DNA from 3 places in the Nocardia sp. CDC153 genome. Region 1 is predicted to be linked to each of the others. Evidence: riboswitches for the same ligand, from Rfam matches in the RefSeq annotation. Region 1 holds a riboswitch; each other region holds the start of a gene.
What was found. A riboswitch is a leader RNA that binds a small molecule or an ion and turns the genes downstream of it on or off. The one in region 1 is predicted to bind cobalamin.
Positions count from the first base shown of each region.

Region 2: it holds a riboswitch for cobalamin, as region 1 does, so the genes downstream of both, VMT65_RS04820 (CbtB domain-containing protein) here and VMT65_RS19145 (HoxN/HupN/NixA family nickel/cobalt transporter) in region 1, are expected to answer to the same signal.
Region 3: it holds a riboswitch for cobalamin, as region 1 does, so the genes downstream of both, VMT65_RS36205 (FecCD family ABC transporter permease) here and VMT65_RS19145 (HoxN/HupN/NixA family nickel/cobalt transporter) in region 1, are expected to answer to the same signal.

Region 1 covers NZ_JAYKYU010000003.1:558,310-562,581, reverse strand. Annotated here, with positions in the region: gene VMT65_RS19155 (hypothetical protein) at 1-225, shown strand, start outside; gene VMT65_RS19150 (class I SAM-dependent methyltransferase) at 260-1,099, shown strand; gene VMT65_RS19145 (HoxN/HupN/NixA family nickel/cobalt transporter) at 1,042-2,145, opposite strand; cobalamin riboswitch at 2,177-2,369, opposite strand; gene VMT65_RS19140 (ATP-binding cassette domain-containing protein) at 2,498-3,442, shown strand; gene VMT65_RS19135 (ABC transporter permease) at 3,439-4,221, shown strand; gene VMT65_RS19130 (BTAD domain-containing putative transcriptional regulator) at 4,205-4,272, opposite strand, start outside.
Region 2 covers NZ_JAYKYU010000001.1:1,065,826-1,070,097, forward strand. Annotated here, with positions in the region: gene VMT65_RS04810 (histidine phosphatase family protein) at 329-901, opposite strand; gene VMT65_RS04815 (CbtA family protein) at 898-1,704, opposite strand; gene VMT65_RS04820 (CbtB domain-containing protein) at 1,727-1,939, opposite strand; cobalamin riboswitch at 1,979-2,117, opposite strand; gene VMT65_RS04825 (hypothetical protein) at 2,589-2,972, shown strand; gene VMT65_RS04830 (SGNH/GDSL hydrolase family protein) at 2,990-3,901, shown strand; gene VMT65_RS04835 (SGNH/GDSL hydrolase family protein) at 3,983-4,272, shown strand, end outside.
Region 3 covers NZ_JAYKYU010000008.1:225,703-229,974, reverse strand. Annotated here, with positions in the region: gene bioB (biotin synthase BioB) at 98-1,135, opposite strand; gene VMT65_RS36210 (TetR/AcrR family transcriptional regulator C-terminal domain-containing protein) at 1,247-1,831, shown strand; cobalamin riboswitch at 1,833-1,968, shown strand; gene VMT65_RS36205 (FecCD family ABC transporter permease) at 2,002-3,033, shown strand; gene VMT65_RS36200 (ABC transporter substrate-binding protein) at 3,048-4,082, shown strand; gene VMT65_RS36195 (lipase family alpha/beta hydrolase) at 4,094-4,272, opposite strand, start outside.

The DNA.
Region 1 (4,272 bases):
GCGGGCACCGCCGAATTCGTCTGCCTCAACCAGGGCGTCTACGTCGGCCCGCCCACCGACGGCTCGACCGCGCCCGGCTTTCACGAAGGCGGCGGCAAGGTCCTCGAATACGGCCAGACCATCGGCGTGCGCGGTGTCATCTGCGAGTCCATGCAGAGCGGTGTCCGCTGCACGGTGGACGGCCACGGCTTCGTCATCGCGGCCGACGCCCAGTCCCTGTTCTGACGCCCTCCCGGTGTCGGCGACCTAGCATGGCGGCGTGAGCATCGATCCCCTGTCGGTGAACCGTCGCAACTGGGATGCCCGCGCGGGCATTCACGCCGCCAGCAGCTTCTACCGCGACCACGATTCCGGCTATTGGTTCGCGCCGTTCGAATGGGATGCCCTCGGCGAGGTGCGCGATCGCGATGTGCTGCACCTGCAATGCCATCTCGGCACGGAGACAATAGAATTCGCGCGGCGCGGGGCCTGCGCGGTCGGCCTGGACTTCTCCCCGGAGTCGGTGCGGCACGCCCGCGAATTGGCCGGGGGCGCGGTCGAATACGTGTGCGCGGACGTCTATGACGCGCGAGAATCCTTGACCGGCAGGGCTTTCGACATCGTCTACACCGGCAAGGGCGCGCTCTGCTATCTGCCGGATCTGGACCGCTGGGCCCGCGTGATCGCCGATCTCCTGCGCCCCGGCGGGCTGTTCTACCTGGTCGAATTCCATCCGCTGCTGCACGCCCTCGGCCCCACCCCCACGCCGGGCGAGGACCCGAATCGCCTGGTGCTGCACGACGATTACCTCGAAGGCCGGGGCGCGCAGCGCCGCGACAGCGTCCACACCTACACCGACGGCCCGGACCTCACCACCGACACCACCGCCTACGAATGGCGGCACGGCTTGGGCGAGGTGATCAACGCGCTGCTCGCCGCGGGCCTGCGCATCACCGGCCTCACCGAGACCGCGACGCTCCCGTGGCCGCGCTGGCCGGACATGGTCCGCACCGATGACGGCTGGTGGCGGCTGCCCGCGACCGCCCCGATCATCCCTGTGCTCTACGGACTTTCGGCCGTCAAGGACCAGCGCGACTCGACCTTCGCCAGCCGCCAGTAGGCCAGCGCGATCGCCCACACCGCCACGAACAGCCCGACGATCACGAATCCCACATTGTTCAGGTCGATTCCGGAGATCCACGCGGTGACCGGATCGGTCAGCTCCAGCTTGTCGTGCAGGATGCCCACCAATTCGATGGTGCCGATCAGGAAGGCCACCGCGATGGAGAGCCCGGTGATGGTCAGGTTGTAGTACACCTTGCGCACCGGATTCGAGAACGCCCAGTGGTAGGCGAAATTCATGAAGGTGCCGTCGAGGGTGTCGAACAGGCTCATGCCCGAGGCGAACAGCAGCGGCAGGCAGACGATGGCGTACCAGGGCAGGCCCGCGGCCGCGCCGGACCCGGCCATCACCATGAGCGTCACCTCGGTGGCGGTGTCGAAGCCGATGCCGAACAGCAGGCCGATCGGATACATCTGCCCGGGCCGGGTGATGGAGCGGGTCAGCCGACCGAGGATCCGGTTGATGAAACCGCGATTGTCCAAATGCCGTTCGAGCTCGTGCTCGTCGAACTGTCCGGCCCGCATGGCCTTGAAAACCCGCCAAATCCCGGCCAGCGCCACCAGATTGAGCGCGGCGATCAGATACAGGAAGGTGCCGGAGCTGAGCGTGGCCACCAGGCCCAGATCCTGTCGCGCGCTGGAGTCGTCGTCCACCAGCGTGGTGGCCACCCGGGCCCCGGCCGCGATCCCGGCGGCCAACAGCACCACCACGGTGGAATGGCCGAGCGCGAACCAGAAGCCCACGGACACCGGGCGTTTGCCGTCGGCCATGAGCTTGCGGGTGGTGTTGTCGATGGCGGCGATGTGGTCGGCGTCGAAGGCGTGCCGCATGCCCAGGGTGTAGGCGGTGACACCCAGTCCGACCCCGAACACCTGGGTGCCGACCGTGTAATGCTGGGGCAGCACCAGCGCGAACAGAATGCCGAACGCCACCACGTGCATCGCGGCGATGACGGCGAGCAGTCCGCCGGTGCGGATCCAATCGCGCCGCTCCCAGCGCAGGGTGGGAAGCGTTCTCGGGACCGGTTTTTCGGGCAGGGACATCTAGGGCGGCCTCTCCAGCACCTCGTGGACGGGGTTCGTTGGTGCCGTGGCCGGTCTCCTGGCTGACGGGTCGAACGCCGGCGCGCCTGGTCTTCCGGAACCGAGATTCCGTGACCCTTTCCCGCACGAGCGGGGCAGACGACGCACCGACTAACCGATCACAGTGGCGAGGGCCGCACCGGTTTCCCACCGGTTTCCCGAGCACCACGGCGGCCCTCACGCTAGGCGGCGGGCCCGCGTGGCGGCAAGCCCGGCCCCGGAAAAGAGGGCCTGAACAGGGAAAATCTGGTATCAGCGCGGATGTCAGGTCGGTGTCAGGCCGGTATCAGGCGGCCCGGCGAATGTTGTCGCCATGAACAGCACAGCAATCGCGGCCTCCGGGTTGCGCAAGGCATACGGGGACAAGACGATCCTCGACGGCATCGATCTGAACATCGGTGCGGGCACCATCTTCTCGCTGCTCGGTCCGAACGGCGCGGGCAAGACCACCACGGTCAATGTCCTGACCACGCTGCTGACCGCCGACGGCGGGACCGCCCGGGTCGCGGGCTACGACATCGCCACCCAGACCAAGGCGGTCCGCGCGTCGATCGGCGTCACCGGTCAGTTCGCGGCCGTCGACGACCTGCTCACCGGCGAGGAGAACCTCCAGCTGATGGCGGATCTGCACCGGCTGCGCGGCAATGACCGCAAGCAGGTGGTCGATTCGCTGCTGGAGCGCTTCGCCCTGACCGAGTCGGCGCGCAAGCAGGCCTCGACCTACTCCGGCGGTATGCGCCGCAAGCTGGACCTGGCCATGACCCTGGTCACCCGGCCGCGGATCGTCTTCCTGGACGAGCCGACCACCGGCCTGGATCCGCGCAGTCGCCGCACCATGTGGGAGATCGTGCGGGAACTGGTCGACGACGGCGTGACCATCTTCCTCACCACCCAGTACCTCGAGGAGGCCGATCAGCTCGCCGACCAGATCGCGGTGCTCGACGGCGGCCGCATCGTCGCCCAGGGCACGCCCGAGGACCTCAAGCGGCAGGTGCCCGGCAGCTACATCCAGCTCCGGTTCGCCGACCGCGCGAATTTCGAAGCGGCGCTGCGGGTGCTGCCCGTCGCCACCCCCGACCACGACGCGTTGACCCTGCAGGTGCCGGGCAACGGCGGCACGAAACCCCTTCGGGCCCTGCTGGATCGGCTCGCCGACCACTCCCTCGAGGCCGATGAGGTCTCCATCCACACCCCTGATCTCGATGACGTTTTCCTCGCCCTGACCGGGCACGCCACCACGGAGGCCGAAGCACAATGAGCACCACGACCAGCACCCCCAGCCCCCTCGCGGCGTCGATCGGCGATTCGTCGATCATGTTGCGCCGCAACTTCAAACACATCGTCCGCAACCCGGTCACGGTCTTCAATGCCGCGCTCATGCCGGTGATGATGCTGCTGATCTTCGTCTACGTGTTCGGCAGCGCCTTCAATGTCGGCGGACACTACATCGACTACGCGACACCCGGCATGCTGCTGCTGGCCATCAACTACGGGCTCTCCGGCACCGCGGTCTCGGTCAGCTCGGACATGGCCAAGGGCGTCATCAACCGGTTCAAGGTCATGGACGTCTCGCGGGGCGCGGTGCTCACCGGCCACGTGGCGGCCACCATCCTCACCAATGTGATCGCGCTGGCGGCGGTGCTCGGGGTGGCCTTTGCCCTGGGCTTCCGGTCTCCGGCGAGCGCGGCCGAATGGCTCGGTGCGATCGGCATCGTGCTGGCGACCTCGTTCGCGGCCTCCTGGCTGGTCGTGGCGCTGGGCATGGCGGCCAAGACCCCGGAATCCGCGGGCATGTCCGTGGTGCCGCTGATCATGCTGCCCTTCCTGAGCAGCGCGATCGTGCCCGCCGACAAGATGGGCGCGGGTGTCAAGCAGTTCGCGCAGTACCAGCCCTTCACCCCGATCATCGAATCCCTGCGCGGGTTTCTCACCGGACACCCGTCGGGTGGCTACACCGCCGCCGCGCTGGCCTGGTGCGCCGGGTTCGCCATCGTCGGGTACGTGTGGTCGCGGGCCACGTTCAACAAGCGAGCGTGATCGAGACCAGATTGCTCCAATCCGATTCCGCCCCTTCCCTCATCGCCTCGG
Region 2 (4,272 bases), on a different contig from region 1:
CCCGCAAGCGGATTCGGGCATTTCAAGGTTCCGCCATCCGCTTATCCAGAGTGTACTCGTGGCAGGCCAGCGGCATTCGGCCTTTTCGTTTCGGTTCGCGACGAGTCATTGGAGATGAACTGTGGGACAGCCTATTTCACATGAGGTTCCAGACTATCCGGTCCAGAATTTGGAAGTCGCCAAGCGGGGGTTGGATTCCCATCGGGAGTGTGGCAAGGAGTGTGAGGCGCGGCGGTATTTCGCGGGGTTGGTGCCGTATTTGGAATTGTTGGCGAAGCGGCGGGCCGCGTCCTCGGGGTGGAATCTGTGGACCGAGCGGGGGTGAGGGTCAGGGGGCGAGGGGGTGGGCCGTGGTGCGCAGGGTCCAGGCGGGGGAGCGGTGGTGCAGGGTGGTGGCGGTCAGCGGCGGGATGTCTATGCGCCAGAAGGACTCTGCGGGGGAGTTCAGGGTGTAAAGGACTGCCGCGCGGACCACGCCGGGGTGGGTGATGGCGATGATGCGGTCGCCGGTTCCGGCCACGGTGTCGAGCCAGGTGCCGACGCGGGCGAGGAGGTCGGTGAGGGACTCGCCGCCGTGGGAGCGGTGTGCGGGGTCGGTGAGCCAGCCCATCAGCTGCTCCGGGGGCAGCTCATCCATGGACTTGCCCGACCACGTGCCGCAATCCAGGTCGCGCAGTGCGGGTTCCGGGGTTCCGGTGAGGCCCAAGGCCTTCGCGGTCTGCGCGGTGCGGAGCTCAGGTGCGCACAGGACCTGGCCGGGTTCCAGGCCGGGCAGGCCGCCCGCCTTCGTCGCGGACCGCTCACCCAGTGGGTTGAGCGGTTCGTCGGCGGGGAAGCGGGCGGCCTGTACCGCGTCGGTGATCGCGTGCGTGATCAGCGTGAGCCGGGTGACCGCGCTCATGCCGCCGCGGTCGCGGACTCGGCGCGCTCGCCGAGCAGGCGCGGGGCCAGCCAGGCGAAGCCGACGCCGATCACGATCCACAGAATCGCTTGGGCCGCGAAGGAATACAGCCGGAACTCGTACAGGTCGGCGGCGGGGAAGCCCGGGTACACGATCGCACCCGACGGATCCTTCAGCGCCTCCGGCGTTTCCGAGGCGAAGCTGGGCAGTGCGAGCATGACCACCGCCATGACCACCGTGAACGAGGCGGCCGCCGCCACCGCAGCGGTCCAGTTCCCCAGTCGCGCAGCCAGTCTGCGCCCCAGCCAGACCGCCGCCAGCAGGGCGACGGCGCTGATCGCGATCATGACCACGAACATCCCCGTGCGCTCCTTGATGGTGTCCGCGTCCGAGGACCCCGGCGGATTGGCCGGATACTTCAGGAACGGCACCGCGTACACCGCCAGGAACATCCCACCCGACACCAGCAGCGCCAGATTCCGCGCGGTGATCTTCCCGGCCCGCCGCAACGCCAGGTAGTACACGACCCCGAACAGCGCGCCCATGGCCATCCCCAGCACGATCACGCCGAAGCCGAGCCCGATGTTGGCCTGCTGTCCGCGGGTGAACAGCTCGGCGCCCATCTCGTGGTCCATGGGCTTGCCCGCGGCCTTGTCCAACGCCATTTGCGCGTCGTCACGCCCGGATTCGTAGTCGATGGCCCGATCGATGATGGGCTCGGCCAGGATCCGCGCGAACAGGAACGCCAGCAATCCACCGAGCCCGCCCAGCAGGACGCCTCGGCCGATGATTCGCTTTTCCATTGTGTCGACCCGATTCCCGCGACTAGTGGCAGGGGAAACCGAGGAGATGCCGTCCGTCGTGGACGAATTCGTGCACGTGCATGTCGTTGCCGAACACCGACACCGCGCCCTGGTCGAACCCGATGAAGTAGATCGCCAGCAGCGCCAACAGGGTGGTGCCGATCAACCACACCGGGGTGGGGATGGAAATGGAGACGGCACCGAGGCCGGAACGGGGAGCGTAGGACGTCGCCACGGGAACTCCTAGGGTGGGAGGGGGTTACGCGCCCCTCGGCCGATATCTACCTCGGCGGCCGGGGTCTGACTCACACCCGCGCGGAGTGCTCACAGTGGCGCGACCGTCCCGGATTTCCACCGGATTCCACGAATCGCCGATCAGATGACGATACGAGACCCCGAACGAACAGGTCAAACACCCGCCCACACTCTGGAACCCACGGCTCCGCTCCCATCGCCCGCCGGAGCTCGCTCTCATCGCCCGAGGGGGCACGGACCTGTTGCCCCGCGACACGGACCTGTTGCCCACGGCGGCTCGCTCGCTTCGCCTGTGGCTCGGACCCGCTGCCTGTGGGAGCTCTCCCTGCCGCGCTAGCTGGGGCTGGCACCTGTCGTCCGCCGGGGGGCCCGTGCCTCTCGGTGCGGGCGCTCGCACTCGTGGCCCGTGGGCTCGCGCCGAGCTGTCGATGGACCGGAATGGGTCCGAATCGATCTTTGATTGAAACCTGTTCTATCGCCCGGAAGCGGCTTTGACCAGCTGTTATTCGCCCGTCTGCCCTGGAGATTTGGGGCAGTTTTCCGAATCGGGGTGGGCGGGCCGGATGGGTTGAATACACTCCCCGCTGAAGTGAACATCTGACACTTCAGTTCTGGGATTAGAGGTACACATGAAGTCTGCTACACCGGGGGTTTTCGCTGCGCGCGCCGCGGCGGCTGTGATCGGCGGGGCATTGGTGCTCGCGGGGGCTACCGGATGCGGCAGTGACAAAGCATCGGACGGGTCCCAGGGCGGGACCAGCAGCACCGTCGCGACCTCGCAGGCCGTGAGCTCCGCGCCCGCCCCGACCACCACCGCGGCCCCGGCTCCGACTACCGAGGCGCCCGCGCCCCAGCCCGCCGCCACCGAACCCGCAGCGCCGCAACCGGTCGCGCCGGAACCGGCGCAGGCCCCGCAGCCCGCCCCCAAGCCCGCGCCGCAGACCCAGCAGGCCGAGAAGCCCGCGCCCCCGACCCTGGACGCTCCGGGATTCGAGCCGCGCGCCGGGTACTGAGCGAACTGGACGAGTAGGTGTTGGGCAATGGCGGGCGGTGGTTGTGCGCCACCGTCGTAGCGCTCGCGGCATCGCTGACCGCGGCGGGCGGCGCGGGTGCCGATCCGGCTCCCGCGGGCAAAGACCTTGTGGTGCTGGGTGATTCGTTCTCCGCGAACGAATGGGACCACTTCACCGGCCGCGACGACTGCAATCTGCACGGGCGCACGGCCTGGCCGGTGCAGCTGAGCCAGCTGATGGGCGTGTACGGGACCGATCGGGTCGACGACCCGTCGTGTCCGGGTGCGTCGATCGACAGCGGGCCCGGGTGGAGCCTGGCCCAGGAGGCGCAGCGGGCCGACAAGGAGGGTGCGTTCGGACCGAACACCAAACTGGTGACCATCCAGTTCGGGATGAACGACAAGTGGGGCTCGTCGGATCAGACCCTGTGGAATTCCTTGCAGCCCTGTGTGTTCAACCTCGTCCTGGGCTGTGATCCGGAGGCGATCGAACAGCATCGGATACCCGACTACACCGGGGTCTCCGGCGCGGTGATGGCCAAGCGCATGAGCAACGCCGTCACCTACATCAAGTACTACGCGCCGAACGCGAAGATCGTCTTCGTCGGGTACCCGGAGCTTTTCGTGCCGGGCAGCAGCACCGTCTGCCTCAGCATTGCCGGGGTCGCGCCGTTCATCAATCCGCGCGGGCGCGCGGTGGTGGAGTACCTCGACCGGATTCAGGCCGCGCAGCAGGAGGCGGCCCAGTTGCTGGGCATCGAGTTCTTGGACGCGCGTGCCCTCACCACCGGCCACGGCCTCTGCTCGTCGCAGCCGTGGTTGAACGGGATCCTCGATCCGCGCACGGGGATCGACGGCCTGCCCTTCCATCCGTCCACGCAGGGCGACGCCGTGGTCGCGCACGCGATCTACGACCGATACGGCCGCTGACCGATGCCGCGACCCGCGGCTCAGCACACTCCGCGCAAAACTGAAGACTCATAGTTCAATTTGCGATTCGAGGGTTCGAAAATGAAGTTCCGTCTCCCAGGCGCATCGGCCTCGCTGTGCGCCGCCTTCATGGCCATCGCAGCGGCCATGACGGGGACCGCGGGCGCGCACGCCGATACTCCGCTGGCCGCCACCGATCCGGCGGCGAGTGGCAAACCGCTTGTCATTCTGGGTGATTCGTACACCGCGAACGGGTGGGCCCCGTTCTCCAACGAGAAGAAGTGCGATCACGGCGACACCGCCTGGCCGGTGCAGCTCAGCGCTCTCATGGGGGTGTCGGGCGATCAGGTCTGGAATCAGTCCTGCCCCGG
Region 3 (4,272 bases), on a different contig from region 1:
CCGAAACTCGACCGTTTGGGGGACAGCGGGGGTTCGCGACCCCCATATCCCTACAGTAAGCGCGGGTCCGCCGCCGCGGCCCCGGACCCCCAGTTTTTCAGAGGGTTTCGTTGAGCGCCTTGATCGGCATCTTGAGCTCGCCCAGCAGATCCAGGTCCGCTTCGGCGGGGCGACCCAGGGTGGTCAGGTAGTTGCCGACGATGACGGCATTGATGCCGCCGAGAATGCCCTGCTTGGCGCCCAGGTCGCCGAGGGTGATCTCACGCCCGCCCGCGAAACGCAGGATGGTGCGCGGCAGGGCGAGGCGGAAGGCGGCGACGGCGCGCAGGGCGTCGGCGGCCGGGAGCACCTCGAGGTCGCCGAACGGGGTGCCCGGGCGCGGGTTGAGGAAGTTCAGCGGCACCTCGTCGGGCTCGAGCAGCGCCAGGTCGGCGGCGAATTCGGCGCGCTGCTCCAGGGTTTCGCCCATGCCGAGGATGCCGCCGCAACAGACCTCCATGCCCGCCTCGCGGACCATGCGCAGGGTCTCCCAGCGCTCGTCGTAGGTGTGGGTGGTGACCACGTTCGGGAAGTACGAGCGCGCGGTCTCGAGATTGTGGTTGTAGCGGTGCACGCCCATGGCGGCCAGCTGGTCGACCTGTTCCTGGTTGAGCATGCCGAGCGAGCAGGCGACCTGGATGTCGACCTCGTTGCGAATGGCCTCCACGCCCGCGGCGACCTGCGCCATGAGCCGCTCGTCGGGTCCGCGCACGGCGGCCACGATGCAGAATTCGGTCGCGCCGGTCTTGGCGGTCTGCTTGGCGGCCTCGACCAGCGACGGGATGTCGAGCCAGGCGGCGCGCACGGGCGACTGGAAAAGGCCGGACTGCGAACAGAAGTGGCAGTCCTCGGGGCAGCCGCCGGTCTTGAGCGAGATGATGCCCTCGACCTCGACCTCCGGGCCGCACCACTTCATGCGGACCTCGTGCGCCAGGCCGAGCAGCTCCTCGAGCCGGTCGTCGCCGAGCCGCAGCACCTCGAGGGTCTGCTCCCGATCCAGGCCGACGCCGCGCTCGAGCACCTGCTCGCGAGCGATGGCGAGAATGTCATCGCCTGCAGTGCTACCGGCTTCGGTGGTGACGGCTGCCTGAGTCATATCCGCGCGAATCCCTTCGTCCGGCCGGTGTGGCCGAGCAACTTGAACGGTGTTCAGGGTAGGCTAGCAGTCCGGAACGTGAGCCGGAACACGAGAGGGTCGGGTTTTTCAGTGCAACTCCATCGCACGGACGTGGTCGACGGCGCGATCGCCATTCTCGACCAGTACGGATTGGCGGATCTCACCATGCGCCGCCTGGCCACCTCGCTGCATGTTCAGCCGGGCGCGCTGTACTGGCACTTCCCCAATAAGCAGGCCCTGCTCGGCGCGGTCGCCGACCGCATTCTCGCGCCCATGGACGAGCCGGTCGCCGCGGACGAATGGTCCAAGCAGATCACCGAATTGGCGCACCGGCTGCGCGAATGCCTGCTCGCCTACCGCGACGGAGCCGAATTGGTCTCGGCCACCTACGCTTCCCGACTCACCACCAGCAAGGGCCGGGAACGCCTGGCCAGCGCGGCAATTCGCGCGGGCATGACGCGCGAGGAAGCCGACCTCGCCGCCTACACCCTGCTCTACTACGTCCTCGGCCAGACCGTCGACGAGCAGTCGCGCATCCAAATGGACTCGGTAGGCGCTCTCGCCGAGGAACATTCACCCCTCTACGACACCACCGACGCCACCGCCCGCTTCGACTTCGGCCTGCAACTCTTCGTCAGCGGCGTCCGCCACCTGCTCGGCAGCCGCATTCGCTGAGAATTGGTTCCGGACGGTAGAGTCCGTCCGTAATCGTCGGTGGGTGCGGGAATCCGGTGGGAATCCGGAACGGTCGCGCCACTGTGAGTACCGGGCTTCCGGTGCGAGTCAGACCTCCCCCGCCGCGCAGAACTCTCGAGAGGCCGCGATTTGCCCGAGGAGCTTCGTCGATGAGGCGCGCCCGCACATCGATAGCCCTGCCCGTCATGGGGATACTGCTGGTTGTCGCGATGGTGGTGGCGACCGGATTCGGGGCGGAGAACATTCCGCTGGGCGAGGTGGTCGGCGTGCTCCGGAGCCGGTTGGGTGGCCGGGAGGCCGCCGACCTCGGGCTGGACACGATCGTGTGGCAATTGCGGGTGCCGCGAACGATTCTCGCGGCCGTCGTCGGGGCTGGGTTGGCGGTGGCGGGGGTGGCCATGCAGACGCTGGTGCGCAATCCGCTCGCCGACCCCTATCTGCTGGGTGTCTCTTCAGGGGCGGGTGTCGGGGCGGCGGCCGTCATTACCTCTGGGGTGTTCGCGGGTGCGGGATTGTGGGCGCTTTCGGCGGGCGCGTTGGTCGGTGCGCTGGCGGCGGCCGCGGCGGTCTTTCTGATCGCCATGGCCCAAGGTGGGCTCGACCCACTGCGTTTGGTGCTCACCGGTACCGTGCTGGCTTCCGCGTTCTCCGCCTTCAGCAGCTTTCTGATCTTCCGCAGCAGTGATCCGTCGGCGGCGCAGTCGGTGTTGTTCTGGCTGCTGGGCAGTCTCGCGGGCGCGGACTGGACTCGAATTCTGCTGCCCGCGTGCGTGGTCGCCGCTGCGCTGGTCGCGCTGTTGCTGGCGGCGAATTCGCTCGACGCGCTGAACCTGGGCGCGGACACGGCCACCTCGATCGGAGTTTCCGTGCGGGAGCTGCGGATCGCGCTGTTCGTGCTGCTGGCGGTGCTGGTCGGGGTCCTGGTCGCGGTGTCGGGCGGGATCGGCTTCGTCGGCCTGGTGATCCCCCACGCCGCCCGCCTGCTGGTGGGTCCGCGCCATCGGGTGCTGCTCCCGGCCAGCGCCCTGTGCGGAGCGCTGTTCCTGGTGGTCGCCGACGCCGCCACCCGAATTCTGGTTCGCCCCACCGAAATCCCGGTGGGTGTCCTCACCGGGCTGATCGGGGCCCCCGCGTTTCTCCTCCTCTTGGGCCGCCGCAGCTACCGGTTCGGTGCCGCATGACGAAAGGCGCAGTCTTGACCAAGGTTTCGGATTTCCGGGTGCGCCCGGCGCTCGCGCTGATCGCCGCGGCGGCGGTGCTGGCGGGATGCGGGTCGTCACAGGCGACGTCGGGCAACCTCACCGTGCGCAATTGCGGTGTGGAGCAGCGCTTTCCGTCGCCCGCGCAACGGATGTTCGTCAATGACGGGAACCTGATCTCCATGGTGTTGGCGCTGGGAGCGCAGGACCAGACCGTGGCGGTGTCGAGCCTGAAGCGGGACGCGGACACGCTGCGCAAGCACTACGGGGACGCCGTCGACAAGCTGAATTCCGTTGCGCCGGATTACCCTTCACGCGAGACGGTGCTCGCTCAGCGACCGGATGTGATAGTGGCGGGCTGGAACTACGGCTACTCGGAATCCACGAACCTGACCCCCGATTCCCTGCGAACCGCCGGGGTCGCCCCCTACATCCTGACCGAGAGCTGCCGCCGCCCCAATGGTGAACGCGGCGTGGTGGACCCGTGGACGGCCCTGCGCACGGATCTCACCGCGCTGGGCGCGATCACCGGCCGCAAGGACCGGGCCACGGAGGTGACGAGCGATCTCGACCGCCGCCTCGCCGCCCTGCAATCCGCCCCTCGGCCCGCAAAGCCCCCCACCGTCTTCGTCTTCGACAGCGCCTCCGACACCGTCATGTCCAGCGGCGAATTCGGCGCTCCCCAAGCGATTCTGGAGGCGGCCGGGGCCCGCAATGCCCTCGCCGATGTCGCCGACACCTGGACCGCCGTGTCCTGGGAGCGCATAGCCGCCGCCGACCCGGACGCCATCGTCTTCGTCGACTACCCGCCCCAGACCTTCGGGCAGAAGATCGACCTGCTGCGCGCCAAGCCCGGCATTCGCGATCTGCGCGCCGTCACCGCGGGCCGATTCCTGAACCTGCCGTACGCCCTGTGGACCAGCGGCCCGCTGAACATCGATGCCGCCGAGCAGGTCCGCGCCCAGCTGGAGCGCTGGAATCTGGTGCCGCCCTCGGGAATTCACCCCGCCACCGACGACGCCGTGCGCTGAGGCTCCGATGCTCAGCGCCCGATCGACACGGTGCCGATCTCGTCGAGCTGGATCTGCCGCACGAACGGCACGATCTGGTTGGCGATGACCGCGTTGTACTCCTGTGGCCGCTCGATCGGGTTGGCGTGCCCGGTGGTGTGTGTGGTCACCACCAGCAGCGTCCCGTTCACCCCGCCCACCTGATCGATGA